4 regions of the Xenorhabdus littoralis genome follow, and region 4 is predicted to be linked to each of the others. Evidence: predicted binding sites of a transcription regulator. Region 4 holds the regulator's gene; each other region holds the start of a gene.

Region 1 (4,241 bases), on a different contig from region 4:
GCGTGAAAAATTGCCGGCAGGCTTCCAGCGCAGTGAATTCCTGCTGGAGAAAGGCGCAATAGACATGATTGTACATCGTCTGGAAATGCGTGAGAAAGTCGCCAACCTGGTTGCAATGTTGACAAATCAACCGCAATCGGGAACAAGCACAAAAGCAGAACCAGTAACAGAAATTGTTGTTGAACCTGCTGATGTCGAAGCTGACCTAAACATCAATATTAATAAAGAAGATGTCTGATACTTTGCAAACTCCTAAAGCCACGTCGTCACTGATGACGTGGCTTTCTTATCTCAATAACCTGCACACCAAAGCCATTGATATGGGGCTTGAGCGTGTGGGAAAACTCGGTAGCCAATTAGGTTTATTGAATCCGGCACCTAAAGTCATCACGGTATCAGGTACTAATGGCAAGGGGACAACTTGCCATGCCCTTGAATCTATTTTCCTGGCCGCAGGGCTTAAGGTTGGCGTGTATAGCTCCCCACATTTGGTACGCTATACCGAAAGAGTGCGCATTCAGGGTAAAGAACCAACAGAGCAGGATTTCTGCCGTGTCTTTGCGGATATCGAAACCCGGCGTGGTGATATTTCATTGACCTATTTCGAATATGGCACATTGGCGGCGTTGCAGCTTTTTAAAGAAGCCGATCTTGATGTTGTGATCCTCGAAGTCGGTTTGGGCGGGCGTCTGGATGCTACTAACATCGTAGATGCGGATATTGCCGCTATCACCAGCATTGCTCTGGATCATACGGATTGGCTTGGAAATGATCGTGAGCATATTGGTCGTGAAAAAGCCGGCATTTTCCGTCGTGGGCGATTTGCGGTAGTGGGTGAACCCGATATGCCACTCTCGATTGCTGAAGTTGCTGATGAATTAGGGGCTAAACTCTTCCGTCGTGGTGCTGATTGGCATTTCTCACTGGATGAAAATAGCTGGAATTGGTTAACCGGAGATCAGCAATTCAATGGATTGCCCGTACCCAATCTGCCTCTGGCAAATGCAGCGACGGCGATGGGAGTCATTCACTGCTTGCTGCAACAGAATGACAACGTCAGTCGAGCCATTGATGCACAAGCGATCCACACAGGATTGATAAATGCCCAATTACCGGGACGCTTCCAGATTATCCGGGAAACTCCACGGGTCATTTTAGATGTGGCTCATAACCCTCATGCTGCGGGTTATTTGATACAGAAACTGGCAGAATTGCCCCGTTCACCAGACAGTAAAATTCGTGGTGTAGTTGGTATGCTGGAAGACAAGGATATAGCGGGAACGCTGGCCTGTCTTTCCCAACAGATTGACGAATGGTATTGCGCATCATTGCATGAACAGCGTGGAGCAAAAGCAGAGGTATTGGCCGGGCATCTTACACAATCCCGAATATTTGCAGAAGTGGAACCCGCATGGCAGCAGGCAATGGAAGATGCATCAGCCCAAGATATTATTGTGGTTTGCGGTTCTTTCCATACAGTCGCTCATGTCATGGAGGCACTGGAGGAGGAGAAGGAACGTGGCAAGTAAATTTCAGAATCGCTTGGTTGGAGCCATTGTTCTTGTAGCATTGGGAGTGATTGTTCTGCCCATAATATTTGACGGCGATAAGAAATATAACGAAGACCAGTTTGCTTCTATTCCACTGGTGCCAAAACCGGGAGATGAAGAGGATATCGATTCGATTTCGCCCCTGACACAAAACATGCCATCTACACCACCGGAAGGCGCGGCGGAAGCAATGCAAACACAAGAACAGGAACAACAGCGGTTAGATACAGAAGATATGCTGTCCGGCTCGTTATCCACAGAAACTGAGCCGGTGGCTGAGTCTCCTGTAGCTGTTCCTCCTGTAACTGTTTCTCCTGTAACTACGGCTAAAGATCCAAAAGTTACGGTCAAACCTGAGTCACCCCCTCAGCAGAAAGTGGAAACCAAGCCACAGGCTAAGCTTGAGTCTCGCCCTGAAAGCAATTCGGAAACTAAATCTAAATCGAAGCCAGTCGAACAGGCTCCGCAAGCTACGGCATATGTTGTCCAACTTGGCGCATTGAAAAATGCGGATAAAGTGAATGAAATAGTGGCGAGATTGCGTCTTTCCGGGCATCAGGTGTACACAATTCCATCTTCTCCGGTACAGGGACAATTGACACGGATTTATGTGGGTCCTAACGCATCAAGGCGGGCTCTTGAATCCATTTTGACCGAATTGAAGGATATAACAGGATTACAGGGCCAAATAAAAAATTATAAATAATCATTGGATTGCTATTTCACGGGGAGCAAAAACTTCCCGTAAAGATATAAAAAATTATTTTCGATAGAGTGATAAATCTATTACGCAAACGTTTTCGTTTTCTGTTAGAATGCGCCCGACTTGAATGCCGGGGCCTATTTTTGGATTGAAATATGGTCTGGATTGATTATACGATTATCGCCATCATTGGTTTCTCGGCACTGGTTAGCCTGATCCGTGGTTTTGTTCGCGAAGCGCTTTCCTTGATAACTTGGGGTTGTGCTTTCTTTGTCGCAAGCCGCTTTTATACTTATCTGGCGGTATATTTTACCCGCCTTGAAGATGAACTGGTGCGTAATGGGATAGCGATTGCCATCTTATTCCTTGCAACACTGATTGTTGGCGCAGTAGTAAACTATGTAATTGGTTCACTTGTTCAGCGAACTGGCCTGTCAGGTACTGATCGGGTTCTGGGGATTTGCTTTGGGGCGTTGCGCGGTGTATTGATTGTGTCTGCCATTCTGTTTGTTGCAGATTCTTTCACGCCACTTCCCAAAAGTCAGGACTGGCAACAGTCACAACTGATCCCACAGTTCAGTCAAATCATCAGGTGGTTTTTTGACTACCTGCAAAGTGCGTCGAGTTTCCTGCCGGAGAGATAATCCTCTCCGCTTGGCTGATGAGGAAAGACTACATGTGCGGTATTGTCGGTATCGCCGGTTTTACACCGGTTAACCAGTCGATTTATGATGCATTAACGGTGCTTCAGCACCGTGGACAAGATGCAGCAGGCATTGCGACTATTGATGGTAACAATGGATTCCGTTTACGTAAGGCCAATGGTTTGGTCAAAGATGTGTTTGAGACGCGACACATGCTACGTTTGCGGGGAACAATCGGGATAGGGCATGTCCGTTATCCAACAGCGGGCAGCTCTAGCGCATCTGAAGCGCAACCTTTTTATGTGAATTCTCCTTTTGGTATCACGCTAGCGCATAATGGCAATCTGACAAACGCACATGAATTGAAAAAAATGCTGTTTGAAAATGCTCGCCGTCATGTCAACACCACCTCAGATTCTGAAATTCTGCTGAATATTTTTGCTAATGAATTAACCCAATTCCCTAATTTTCCATTGGAGCCTGACGCTATTTTCGCGGCAGTAGCGGAAACGCACAGAAAAATACGGGGTGCTTATGCTTGCGTTGCCATGATTATCGGGCATGGCTTGGTGGCTTTTCGTGATCCACATGGCATCCGGCCGCTGGTATTGGGCAAGCGCACGTTGGAAGATGGCCGCCATGAATATATGGTGGCATCAGAAAGCGTCGCATTGGATACACTGGGCTTTGAATTCCTGCGTGATGTGGCTTCCGGAGAAGCAATTTACATCACTGAACAGGGGCAGCTGTTCACTCGCCAGTGCTCAGAAACCCCATCATTGACACCCTGCCTGTTCGAATTTGTCTATTTTGCCCGTCCTGATTCCTTTATTGATAAAATTTCGGTATATAACGCGCGGTTGCGGATGGGTAAAAAGTTAGGTGAAAAAATTGCCTGTGAGTGGGAAGACTTGCATATTGACGTCGTTATCCCCATACCGGAAACATCTTGTGACATCGCACTGGAAATAGCCCACATACTGGATAAGCCTTATCGTCAGGGATTTGTCAAAAACCGCTATGTAGGACGCACCTTTATTATGCCGGGACAGCAAGAGCGCCGTAAATCGGTACGCCGTAAGCTAAATGCCAATCGTGCTGAATTCCGCGGTAAAAATGTCTTGCTGGTAGATGATTCGATTGTGCGCGGCACAACCTCAGAGCAGATTGTCGAACTGGCGCGTGAAGCGGGAGCCAAGAAAGTTTACTTTGCCTCAGCAGCACCGGAAGTCCGTTTCCCGAATGTTTATGGGATTGATATGCCGAATGCCAACGAACTGATTGCCCACGGTAGGGAAGTCGATGAAATTCGCCAGCTCATTGGTGCTGATGCGCTGATATACC
Region 2 (4,241 bases), on a different contig from region 4:
GATATTCAAACCCTGGTGAGTATGAGTCACTTCTGGATGGAATTGCACACCGTAAAAGCGTTTTTCATCATTTGCCATAATGGCAAACGGGCAAGTATCAGTGCTGGCAACAGTTGTGAAATCAGCCGGAATAGCGGTTACTTTGTCACCATGACTCATCCATACATCCAACAAAGGCTTGCCGGACTCGCTCAGGGCATCCTGAATATCACGGAATAATTCACAGTTATTTTTGATTTCAACCTGAGCATAACCAAATTCACGCTCGTCAGAATTGGAAACCTGACCACCCAATTGCATGGACATGGTTTGCATGCCATAACAAATCCCCAACACGGGTACACCTGCGTTAAAGACATACTCTGGTGCGCGTGGGCTATTGTTTTCAGTTGTACTCTCAGGACCGCCAGAAAGGATGATACCGTTCGGGTTAAATTCGCGGATTTGCTCTTCAGTGACATTCCATGTCCAGAGTTCACAATAAACACCAATTTCACGAATGCGGCGGGCAATCAGTTGAGTATATTGCGAACCAAAATCAAGGATCAGAATGCGATGCTTATGGATATTAGTTGTCATTTGAGGTGAATTCCAAAAACAAGTGGCAATTAAAAAAATAAAGAGAGCAGTGGCCCGATAACGGGCCACTCTAAAATAAATTACAGACCTAAACGATAGTTTGGTGATTCTTTGGTAATAGTCACATCATGAACATGACTTTCCTGAATACCCGCACCACTGATACGAACAAATTCTGCTTTAGTTCTCAGTTCATCAATGGTTGCACAACCCGTCAGACCCATACAGGAACGCAGGCCGCCCATCTGCTGATGAACGATGCTTTTAAGCAGACCTTTATAAGCCACACGGCCTTCAATACCTTCTGGTACCAATTTGTCAGCTGCGTTATCAGTCTGGAAGTAACGGTCAGAAGAACCTTTGGACATCGCGCCCAGAGAACCCATTCCGCGATAAGATTTGAACGAACGGCCTTGATACAGCTCGATTTCACCCGGAGATTCTTCTGTGCCAGCCAGCATTGAACCGACCATTACACATGCAGCACCCGCAGCGATTGCTTTAGCAATGTCACCAGAGAAACGGATACCACCATCAGCAATAACAGAAATACCCGTTCCTTCCAACGCTTCAACTGCATCTGCAATCGCCGTGATTTGAGGAACACCAACACCGGTTACGATACGGGTTGTACAAATGGAACCAGGGCCGATACCTACTTTCACCGCGTTCACACCCGCGTCTACCAGCGCTTTAGCGCCTTCACCAGTCGCGACATTACCGCCGATGATTTGCAGGTTAGGGTATTTAGCGCGGGTTTCACGAATGCGTTGCAAAACACCTTCAGAGTGACCGTGAGAAGAATCGATCAACAGTACGTCCACACCCGCAGCGACCAACGCATCAACGCGTTCTTCGTTGCCAGCGCCTGCACCAACCGCAGCACCAACACGCAGACGACCCTGCTCATCTTTACACGCGTTTGGTTTACGCTCTGCTTTCTGGAAATCTTTCACAGTGATCATGCCAAGCAGGTGGAAGTTATCATCAACAACCAGCGCTTTCTCAACACGTTGTTCGTGCATTTTCTGCAAGACAACTTCACGGGCTTCGCCTTCTTTTACTGTCACCAGACGCTCTTTCGGTGTCATCACGGCAGTCACTGGCTGATCTAAATCGGTAACGAAACGCACATCACGACCCGTAATAATACCAACCAGTTCATTCTCTTCTGTCACAACAGGATAACCTGCGAAGCCATTACGCTCGGTCAGTTTGTGAACTTCACGCAGAGTCGTTTGTGGCGTCACAGTGACAGGATCGGTAACAACACCGCTTTCATGCTTCTTCACACGACTGACTTCTTCAGCCTGGCGCTCAATCGACATATTTTTATGAATGAAGCCAATGCCCCCTTCCTGAGCCAGTGCGATTGCCATTGAAGATTCCGTCACGGTATCCATGGCTGCTGAAAGCATAGGAACGTTCAGGCGAATAGTAGAGGTTAATTGAGTAGACAGATCCGCTGTGTTAGGCAGGACTGTAGAATGGGCAGGAACCAACAGAACATCATCAAAAGTTAATGCTTCTTTTTTAATACGTAACATGGGCAATATCTCACCAAGCAATGGGGCAATAAGAGGGATAAAATATTGCCGCGGCATTATACAGGCCGAAATCGGTTGCCTCCAGCATTTTCTGAAAAAAATTCTTGATTAGTCATACAAGAAGATTAATATCGGTTAATTAAGTCCTTGTTTTAAAATTTGATCTGGCTCACATGTCACTACCTACCAATACCGGAATTTTTTCTGTCAGCCGCCTGAATCAGACGGTTCGCCAGCTATTGGAGCTGGAAATGGGCAGAATTTGGCTTTCTGCTGAAATGTCCAATTTTTCTCAGCCATCATCAGGACATTGGTACTTCACATTAAAAGATGAACGTGCACAAATTCGTGCCGCTATGTTTCGCAGTCACAATCTCAGGGCAACATTTCGTCCACAAAATGGCCAACAGGTGTTGGTTCGGGCACAAATTACCCTGTATGAGCCTCGGGGTGACTATCAGCTAATCGTGGAAAGTATCCAACCTGCCGGTGATGGATTGCTACAACAACAATTTGAAGTGTTGAAGCAAAAACTCACCGCAGAAGGTTTATTTGATCAGATCCATAAGAAACTACTGCCCTCACCGGCAAAGCGACTTGGCGTTATAACCTCGGCCAGTGGCGCAGCGCTGCACGATATCCTCAATATCTTGCAACGCCGTGATCCCTCCCTGCCAATTATCATTTACCCCACCGCAGTTCAGGGTACCGAAGCGCCCTTACAGATTATTCGGGCAATTGAGCTGGCAAATGCGAGGCAAGAGTGTGATGTTCTGATTGTCGGACGTGGCGGCGGATCACTTGAAGATTTGTGGTGCTTTAATGACGAACACGTTGCACGGGCAATATTCCAGAGCCGTATTCCTATCGTCAGTGCTGTCGGACATGAAACGGATGTGACAATTGCGGATTTTGTCGCTGATCTGCGTGCACCTACTCCTTCTGCGGCGGCAGAACTGGTTAGCCGTAATCAAATCGAATTATTAAGGCAAGTGCAGTCCCTGCAACAACGGCTCGAAATGGCGATGGATTACTTCTTCGCCCAAAAACAACGGGTATTTAATCTATTGCAGCATCGGCTTCAACAACAACGTCCTGATTTGCGATTGGCGCGCCAGCAAAATCATTTGAGTGAGTTACGACAAAAGCTGATTGATGCCTTTTTACGTAACCTAAAACAGCATTCAATTTCGTATGAAAAAGTTAGTCAACGGCTGTTACAGACTCACCCTGAGCGAGAAATCCGACACTATAGCCAATCTATCCAACAACTTGATTTTCGTTTAAAACAAGCTATTGAGCGACAATTAGGACGCTATCGGGAAAAATTTGCCGTTTCCTGTTCACGAATGGAAGCGGTTAGCCCACTGGCGACACTGAGTCGTGGTTACAGTATCAGCGAAGCGTCTGACGGAAAGTTGTTGAAACAGGTTAAGCAGGTGAAAGTTGGGGATGCGCTGAAAACGCGGTTGCAGGATGGCTGGGTTGAGAGTCAGGTGACGCAAGTGAAGAAGACCCGTAAGAAAAAAAATTAAATTACGGTAATGTGAATAATTTTAGATTAATAAGGGGTTTAGATTAAACTTTCGCCCCTTATTTTTATTTTTTTAACTTTGTCGGTTGATGAATGATGAATTTATCCTACACTGAAAAGTAAGGATGCTGACTATTATTCAAATAATTACTGCCGGACTGTTTTAGAAAACTTTTATATAATTGATTGCTATTATTATCTAAGTACACAGCACATTCCTTAAGATAACACCGCTTTCATTTATAATTTCCAAAATACTCTATTTCAAAAAAGCAGCATAGATAAGCACTCTTAATTTGGTTTTTTCTCACCACTTATTATCAATGATTTTCATAAATATATATTTTTTTAAAAAATATTTTCATATGATCATTACATAGTAATATTACACAAAAAAATAGTGAGTAGATTATGAACGAACTAGACAAAGCAGTAATTCCTAATATTTTTTGGGATGATCTGATTTACATTGCCAACGGATTTTCAGAGATGTCACAAGCTATATTTAATGCACTTAAATATTCTGGTCATATATCTGATGAAGTAGTAACCCGTATAAACAAATCCATCCAGGATGGCTT
Region 3 (4,241 bases), on a different contig from region 4:
GGCTGAGGGTATTGAAAATTTTTAGCATCAGTGGGTTTTCCCGTTAGAAATTGATGTACGTGTAATTAAAGTCAAATGAATTTGCTGATTATAGGCTTCTTCATCAGCGATATAAATAAACTAGAATATATGCCTGCCGTCTTTCAAGGACGTAAAGAAATCCAATAAAGTATTTCACCTTGATATGCAATGCTTTGCAAGTACCGTAAACCAACCTTGCCAGATACGGTTGCTGAGTACTGACTCAAAATCTCAGATATGATATAACAACGTTTTTCCGACCCTTCCTAAATACAGGGTTAACCAAAACTATTATTAGGATTTCTATTATGGTGACTTTCCACACCAACTTTGGCGATATCGTAATCAATACCTTTGCTGATAAAGCGCCTGTAACTGTCGAGAATTTCTTAAATTACTGCTCTGAAGGTTTTTATGACAACACAATTTTTCACCGTGTTATCAATGGCTTCATGATTCAAGGCGGTGGCTTTGAGCCAGGCATGAAGCAGAAAACAACTAAAGATCCTATCAAGAACGAAGCTAATAATGGTCTGAAAAACAGCCGTGGCACTCTTGCAATGGCACGTACTAATGACCCACATTCTGCAACTGGCCAATTCTTCGTTAACGTTGTTGATAACGATTTCCTGAATTTCCGTTCAGAACGTCCGGACGGATGGGGTTATTGTGTATTCGCCGAAGTCGTTGAAGGCATGGATGTCGTTGATAAAATCAAAAGTGTTTCCACAGGCCGCAGCGGTATGCACCAGGATGTACCACGCGAAGATGTGATCATTGAACGCGTTACTGTCAGCGCATAATTACTGCTGAAGACTAGAGAGTAGTTAATCATTACATGAGTACGCTGTTTATTGCAGATTTGCATCTCAGTGAGCAAGAACCGGCAATTACTGCCGGTTTTCTGCGTTTTTTACGTGAAGATGCGATTCAGGCTGAAAGCCTTTATATTCTGGGTGATTTTTTTGACTATTGGATTGGTGATGATGATCCCAATCCGCTGCATACCACCATCGCTCAGGCCCTTAATGAACTGAAACAAAAAGGTATTCCCTGTTATTTCATTCATGGTAACCGTGATTTCCTGCTTGGCTCCCGCTTTGCCAGAGAAAGTGGAATAATCCTGCTGCCACAAGAAAAAGTGCTGGAGTTATACAGTAAACGCATTTTGATCTTACATGGCGATACGCTATGCACCGATGATATCGGTTACCAACAGTATCGTAAGCGAGTTCATACTCCATGGATCCAACGGTTGTTTTTTCTTCTTCCTTTATTTGCCCGTTTGAAAATCGCAGCCAGAATGCGCGCAGGTAGCCAATACGCAAACAACCAGAAATCTGAAACAATTATGGATGTCAATCAACCAGCAGTTATCGAACACTTCAAAAAGTATCAGGTTGATTGGATAATTCACGGGCATACCCATCGTCCGGCGATCCATGAAATTCAAGTTGGCGATAAAATCGTACATCGGGGCGTATTAGGTGCATGGCATGAGAAAGGTTCGATGTTCAAAGTAACAGAAACATCCATTGAGTTGATATCTTTCCCCTTCTGAGTTCAATTAACTATTTTGGATTTTTCGGAAAAATCGACAAATCAATCAACGCAAACGTTTTCCTTGTGCAATTCGCGTGATATGATCCGCCATCTTAAACATCATCTTTGTTCTGGTAGACTCTCAATACAGGAGCATCTGATTTATGACGGCTAGCCCTGATCCCGAAGCAACTATTACTTCCATAACAGCAGTAAAAACACATCATCACGCTAAAATCGCCATTGTCATGGGATCAAAAAGTGACTGGGCGACGATGCAACATGCAGCCGATATTCTGACTTCTCTTGCTATTCCTTTCCATGTTGAAATTGTTTCGGCGCACCGAACACCTGATAAACTTTTTCACTTCGCCGAGCAAGCCAAAGAGCGTGGTTTTAATGTGATTATCGCTGGTGCGGGTGGTGCAGCACATTTACCGGGCATGTTAGCAGCCAAAACTTTAGTACCTGTGTTTGGCGTTCCCGTACAAAGTGCAGCTCTCAGTGGTGTTGATAGCCTCTATTCTATCGTTCAAATGCCAAAGGGCATTCCTGTAGGTACACTGGCTATCGGTAAAGCCGGAGCAGCCAACGCCGCATTGTTAGCCGCTCAAGTGTTGGCTTTGCATGATTACGCTCTGTTTCAACGTCTGTCAGACTGGCGCTATGCACAAACACGGGACGTTTTGGATAATCCGGACCCACGGGAGGATGCATGAAGCCTGTTTGCGTATTGGGCAATGGTCAATTGGGTCGGATGCTCCGTCAGGCAGGTGAACCGTTGGGAATTGCTGTTTATCCCGTTGGATTGGATGCAGAGCCGGAAGCTGTCCCTTATCAGAGCAGTGTTATCACCGCAGAAATTGAACGTTGGCCCGAAACCGCATTAACTCGCGAGTTAGCGCATCACAAGGCGTTTATCAATCGTGATATTTTCCCGCAGCTAGCCGATCGCTTACCACAAAAACAGTTAATGGACACATTAGGTTTGGCAACAGCGCCGTGGAAATTGCTGTCCGATGTCAGCCAATGGCCACAACTGTTTGCAGAGTTAGGTGATTTTATCATCGTTAAACGTCGAACGGGCGGCTACGATGGACGTGGACAATGGCGAATCCGGCCAGGTGATGAAGCTGAGTTGCCACCTGAAATTTATGGCGAGTGTATCGTCGAGCAAGGCATCCCGTTTACGGGAGAAGTTTCACTCGTTGGTGCCCGTAATGCTCAGGGTGAATCGGTATTTTATACACTGACTCATAATCTTCATCAGGAAGGCATTTTGCGTACCAGTGTTGCTTTCCCCAATGCAGATAATAAATTACAGCAACAAGCAGAAAAAATGCTGTCTACCATCATGGATCACCTAAGCTATGTCGGTGTGATGGCGATGGAATGTTTTATCGTTGGTGACGATCTGCTGATCAATGAGCTGGCACCGAGAGTTCACAATAGCGGTCACTGGACACAAAATGGTGCTTCGATCAGTCAGTTTGAACTTCACTTACGGGCGATTCTGGATCTCCCCATGCCTCAGCCGGAAATATTTGCAGCATCCGTGATGATCAATCTGATCGGTACAGAAATAAATCCTGCATGGCTCAGCCTGCCACTGGTTCATTTACATTGGTACGAAAAGGAAGTTCGCTCAGTGCGTAAGGTAGGACACCTGAATCTGGTTCATTCTGATCGTGATCTATTAAAAACAACTTTACAAAGATTGATTCCATTATTACCTGAAGAGTACCAAAGTGGACTTGAATGGGCACAAAGTAAGTTAAGTTGAAAAAATCCCTGAGGAGCGGTAATGCATAAAAATATGCTTACCGCTTACAGTTTTGGACATAGAAATAATGTTTATTTTTTTGATAATGTTCTGGAAAAAGTATCCACAATCGTTCTCGTCATTTGATCTATCTCATAATTGAGGAAATTGCCGACCTTAATTTTGCTGAGATTAGTCATCCTTAATGTTTCGGGGATCAGGTTTAAAGCAATTGTCTTGTTTTCTTCATCAATGTCATTAATGGTTAAGCTACAACCATGAAGACCAATAAAACCTTTCAGGAAAAAATAGTTAATGTTGTCTTGAGGGATTCGGATAACTAACCGATACGTTTCACCGGTTGCAGTAAATTCGACGACTTCAGCCATTCCTTCTACATGCCCATAAAGACTATGTCCCCCGTTTTCCTTATTCATCTGGTGTGAACGTTCAACATTGACTTCATCTCCAACGGAGAGAAACTTTAATGTTGTGTTATCAGCAGTGAAATCGGAGATATCAAAATAAACTCTATCCCCATTAAATTGGGTGGCAGTCAGGCATGTGCCATCAATAGCAACACTGGCACCGACCGTGACATCATCAAAAAAATGATTTTGATTGCTGACTATTAATGTACTAAAACCATTATTTTTATTAAGTGATAATACTTTCTCTTTACCTTGTACAATACCTGTATACATAATAATTCACCTCAAAATTCAATTTAATAAAATTTTAACCCTATTTATTTTAAACTAGAGTGATAACATTTACTTATCGAGAGATTAAAACAAAATTAACACCTTCAAGCTATTTTTTAAAAATGATTTAAAAACAAAAAAATATGGACTTATATTTTAAAAAATAAATTCTATATCAAAATGTGCTGGTATTAAAATCAGCACATTTTGAA
Region 4 (4,241 bases):
CTATTTTCAAAATGATCCGCAAGGGGATGAAAGACACTAACTGTAACCGAGCTATTATAGTCGCCCATAATGCCAGTTTTGATCATAATTTTGTTCTGGCGGCGGCTGAGCGTTCCGGTCTTAAACGCAATCCATTCCACCCGTTCGCCACTTTTGATACAGCGGCACTCAGCGGATTGGTTCTTGGTCAAACCATTCTTGCCAAAGCTTGTATTACTGCGGAAATTCCGTTTGATAGTAATCAGGCACATAGCGCACTTTACGATACCGACCGGACTGCCCTGCTGTTCTGTGAACTCGTCAATCGCTGGAAGCGACTCGGTGGCTGGCCATTGCCTTCTATTGCTTCTGCTGCTTCTGCTGACAACGAGTCCTGAAGTATCAAACCCCATACTTATTTGTAAGTATGGGGCTTACGGAAAACAGTCATCAATCAGGTGAATTATGTGACTTTTTCTTATTCATCAGCTCTGTACTTGTCAGCAGTCTCTTTGATCAACGCTTGTAATTCACCACGCTGATACATTTCAACCAGAATGTCACATCCTCCAACCAATTCACCATCAATCCAAAGCTGAGGAAATGTCGGCCAGTTGGCATATTTAGGTAATTCAGCCCGGATATCGGGATTTTGCAGGATATCTACATAAGCAAAACGTTCACCACAAGCAGATAAAGCCTGAACTGCCTGCGCGGAAAAACCACAATTTGGTAATTTTGGAGAGCCTTTCATGTACAGCAGGATTGGGTTTTCTTTGATCTGGCGTTCAATTTTCTCAATGATCGCCTCTGTTGTGTTACCAGCCATTGCATTAGATTGCATATTAGTCATTGTCATTTTGCTTCCTTAAAACTGTAAAAGCCATTCATCCGGATCAGAAAAGATTTATTCAGAATACCACTTTCATCCCTAACCTTTCTACTGAGAACTTTCTGCGGCAGTTTTTTTCCATGATTCGCAACAAATAATCAGTAGATATTTTTATTCTAACTATTGGTATTTATTCTGGATTAAAGTGCATTTCTACGCCATATCGCCGCTAAATAGCATCTTTTCCTCTGTAATTTATCAGAAAAGTTGTTAAGATAATTACCAAAATAGCAACATGATAATAAACTTAAATTTGCTCTGTCCATGAATTAATCTCTTACTTAGTGAATGGTTTGCAGAGCCAAAACCCGATATTAAAAAGGAGCATGCAATGTCTTTCGAATTACCAGCATTACCTTATGCCAAAGATGCCTTGGAACCACACATTTCTGCAGAAACTCTAGAATATCACTACGGAAAACATCACAACACTTACGTTGTAAACCTGAATAATCTGGTTAAAGATACTGAATTTTCCGGAAAATCCCTGGAAGAAATCATCAAAACATCTGAAGGCGGTATCTTCAATAACGCAGCACAAGTCTGGAACCATACTTTTTATTGGCACAGCCTGTCACCAAATGGTGGTGGCGAACCAACTGGAAGAGTAGCAGATGCTATCAACAGTGCTTTCGGTTCTTTTGCTGAGTTCAAACAGCAGTTTACTGACGCAGCCCTGAAGAACTTCGGTTCTGGTTGGACATGGCTGGTCAAGAAAACTGACGGCAGCCTGGCTATCGCCAATACTTCCAACGCAGCAACTCCATTGACTGGCGAAGATAAACCAGTTCTGACCGTTGACGTATGGGAACACGCGTATTACATCGATTATCGCAATGCACGTCCTCAATATCTGGAGCACTTCTGGGCTCTGGTCAACTGGGAATTCGTTGAAAAAAATCTGGCTTAATGAGATAAATTCTCGCGCCAATTTTAAATAACAAAGGGCAGGTTTTCCCATTCAGGAATGCATGAATATCGGAAATCTGCCCTTGAATCAGGCCAGTATACACTTCAATTCTTTTTCTGGATCTTGGTTAGATCAGACAAAGACTCCCCAAAAAAACAATCATTATTAATGCACTACAGGCAGTCAATAACCCCAATTTAAGATCTGTATCCATAGAACATCCTCAAGTGAAAGTTAAGCTTCAGCGATACCATAAATTTTAAGTGATTATTCATCATGATGATTAAGTATCGCACTGTGATATTTGATACATATACTTTATAGCATCGATTATTACTTTCACTTTTGCGCTAGATCAGACAAAATTCAGGGTTTATCGTTAAATTATTGCCAGTTGCCCTCCCATATATAACTATACTGGCAAACAACTAACAAAGATCTGTAAATTTAGACCATAAGGTCAGGAGTCCTTTTTATCATGGCAACGATTAAAGATGTGGCTAAACGCGCTGGTGTTTCAACCACAACCGTATCCCATGTTATCAATAAAACCCGTTTCGTCGCCGAAGATACAAAGACCGCAGTTTGGGCGGCCATTAAAGAACTGAATTATTCACCCAGCGCCGTTGCCCGTAGTTTGAAAGTTAACCATACTAAATCTATCGGATTGCTGGCGACATCAAGTGAAGCCCCTTATTTTGCTGAAATCATAGAATCTGTTGAAAATAGCTGCTACAGCAAAGGCTATACACTAATTTTATGTAATTCTCATAACGATCCCGATAAACAAAAAGCTTATCTCGCCATGTTGGCGCAAAAGCGCGTAGATGGTTTGCTGGTAATGTGTTCAGAATACCCGGAGCAACTTTTGGGGATGCTGGAAGACTACCGCAATATTCCCATGGTGGTTATGGATTGGGGAGAATCCAGAGGAGATTTTACCGATGCAATTATTGATAACGCTTTTCATGGTGGTTACCTAGCTGGTCGCTATCTTATTGAACGCGGTCATCGGGATATTGCGGCTATTCCTGGGCCATTAGCCAGAAATACCGGGGGCGGGCGTCACCAAGGTTTTCTCAAGGCGCTGAAAGAAGGCAATATTGCCATTCGGGATGAGTGGATAGTTCAGGGTGATTTTGAACCGGAATCCGGTTATCAAGCTATGTGTAAGATCCTGAACCAGAAACATCGTCCTACTGCGGTTTTTTGCGGTGGGGATGTCATGGCAATGGGTGCGATTTGTGCGGCTGATGAGCTAGGATTACGTGTTCCACAAGATATTTCTATCATTGGTTATGACAATATCCGTAATGCCCGCTACTTTACACCAGCCTTAACAACCATCCACCAGCCCAAAGAACGTTTGGGACAAATGGCCTTTTCAATGTTATTGGACAGAATAGTCAATAAACGTGAGGATGCACAGACTATTGAAGTCCACCCACGTCTCGTTGAGCGACGCTCTGTCGCAGATGGACCATTTATTGACTATCGCCGTTAATCGTTAATTTTCTTGTAACCATTCAGCATTAAGTGTTTCTCTATCTCCGAGATAATCAAGCAACCAACTTAATGCTGGAGAATGGCTTTTTTGTGACCAAGCCAAGCAACATGGACTATCAGGTAATGGTTGTTCGAGTTCGAGTGTGGTCAGTTTGCCTTTACGGATGAGTGGTAGTGCCCGGTGCTCAGGCACCATTCCCACGCACAATCCATCCATGAGGCAATTCAAACCGGCATCCCAATCGGGAACGACCAATCGCCTTTGGTTATCCACAGCCCATGTATTGCGCTTAGGTAAATTACGTGATGTATCCTCAAGACACAGACTGGGATAAGGTCGCATTTGGTCGTCATTTAATTTTTCCGCTATCCTCACCAAATCATGCTCAGGACTGGCTACACATAACCAAGGCATAAACCCCATATCCCTGAAACTATATCGTTCACCGACGGGCGAAGCACGTGTTGCGCCAATAGCCAGATCTACCCGCCCATCTACTAGCGCATCCCAGACGCCATTGAAAACTTCAGGATAGATAAACAATTCTATGTCGGGAAAATGTCGATAAAAATCCAGAATTAACCGGAGAGTCCGCTCAGGCTTTACAACTTGATCAACCGCGATACTAAATTGTCCCCGCCAGCCGTTAGCAACTTGCTGGCATAGATGTCTGGTGTGATTCATTTTTTTGATAACAGAACGAGCTTCCTTGACAAAAATAGCGCCTGCTTCAGTTAAATCCACATCACGATGACGACGTTCAAATAGCGGAACCGCTAACCATTCTTCAAGTTGTTTTACCGTATAGCTGATAGCAGAAGGTACGCGATGAAGTTCTGATGCTGCCGAACTGAAACTTCCTGTTCTGGCAACGGCATCAACGACTTCCAGAGAGTATTCAGACCACATAAATCTTCCTTTCAATTTTTTTCACAGCATGTTGCAAATATTAC

Evidence for each region. The regulator PurR, encoded in region 4, represses purine synthesis genes. The targets are predictions, from matches to a motif close to CANGCAAACGTTTGCNTG.
Region 1: a site for PurR is predicted at 2,338-2,355, ahead of cvpA (colicin V production protein). Genes of this name have one in related genera too.
Region 2: a site for PurR is predicted at 2,191-2,208, ahead of guaB (IMP dehydrogenase). Genes of this name have one in related genera too.
Region 3: a site for PurR is predicted at 1,630-1,647, ahead of purE (5-(carboxyamino)imidazole ribonucleotide mutase). Genes of this name have one in related genera too.

Annotation. Positions count from the first base shown of each region.
Region 1 covers NZ_VCDP01000034.1:85,075-89,315, reverse strand. The annotation lists gene accD (acetyl-CoA carboxylase, carboxyltransferase subunit beta) at 1-238, shown strand, start outside; gene folC (bifunctional tetrahydrofolate synthase/dihydrofolate synthase) at 231-1,529, shown strand; gene dedD (cell division protein DedD) at 1,519-2,256, shown strand; gene cvpA (colicin V production protein) at 2,409-2,897, shown strand; gene purF (amidophosphoribosyltransferase) at 2,930-4,241, shown strand, end outside.
Region 2 covers NZ_VCDP01000049.1:29,202-33,442, forward strand. The annotation lists gene guaA (glutamine-hydrolyzing GMP synthase) at 1-579, opposite strand, end outside; gene guaB (IMP dehydrogenase) at 660-2,126, opposite strand; gene xseA (exodeoxyribonuclease VII large subunit) at 2,300-3,661, shown strand; gene FE394_RS12755 (hypothetical protein) at 4,072-4,241, shown strand, end outside.
Region 3 covers NZ_VCDP01000025.1:225,421-229,661, reverse strand. The annotation lists gene cysS (cysteine--tRNA ligase) at 1-28, opposite strand, end outside; gene ppiB (peptidylprolyl isomerase B) at 330-824, shown strand; gene lpxH (UDP-2,3-diacylglucosamine diphosphatase) at 860-1,582, shown strand; gene purE (5-(carboxyamino)imidazole ribonucleotide mutase) at 1,728-2,282, shown strand; gene purK (5-(carboxyamino)imidazole ribonucleotide synthase) at 2,279-3,346, shown strand; gene FE394_RS08080 (riboflavin synthase subunit alpha) at 3,418-4,029, opposite strand.
Region 4 covers NZ_VCDP01000067.1:57,028-61,268, forward strand. The annotation lists gene rnt (ribonuclease T) at 1-377, shown strand, start outside; gene FE394_RS15810 (Grx4 family monothiol glutaredoxin) at 458-808, opposite strand; gene sodB (superoxide dismutase [Fe]) at 1,203-1,781, shown strand; gene purR (HTH-type transcriptional repressor PurR) at 2,260-3,285, shown strand; gene punR (DNA-binding transcriptional activator PunR) at 3,289-4,197, opposite strand.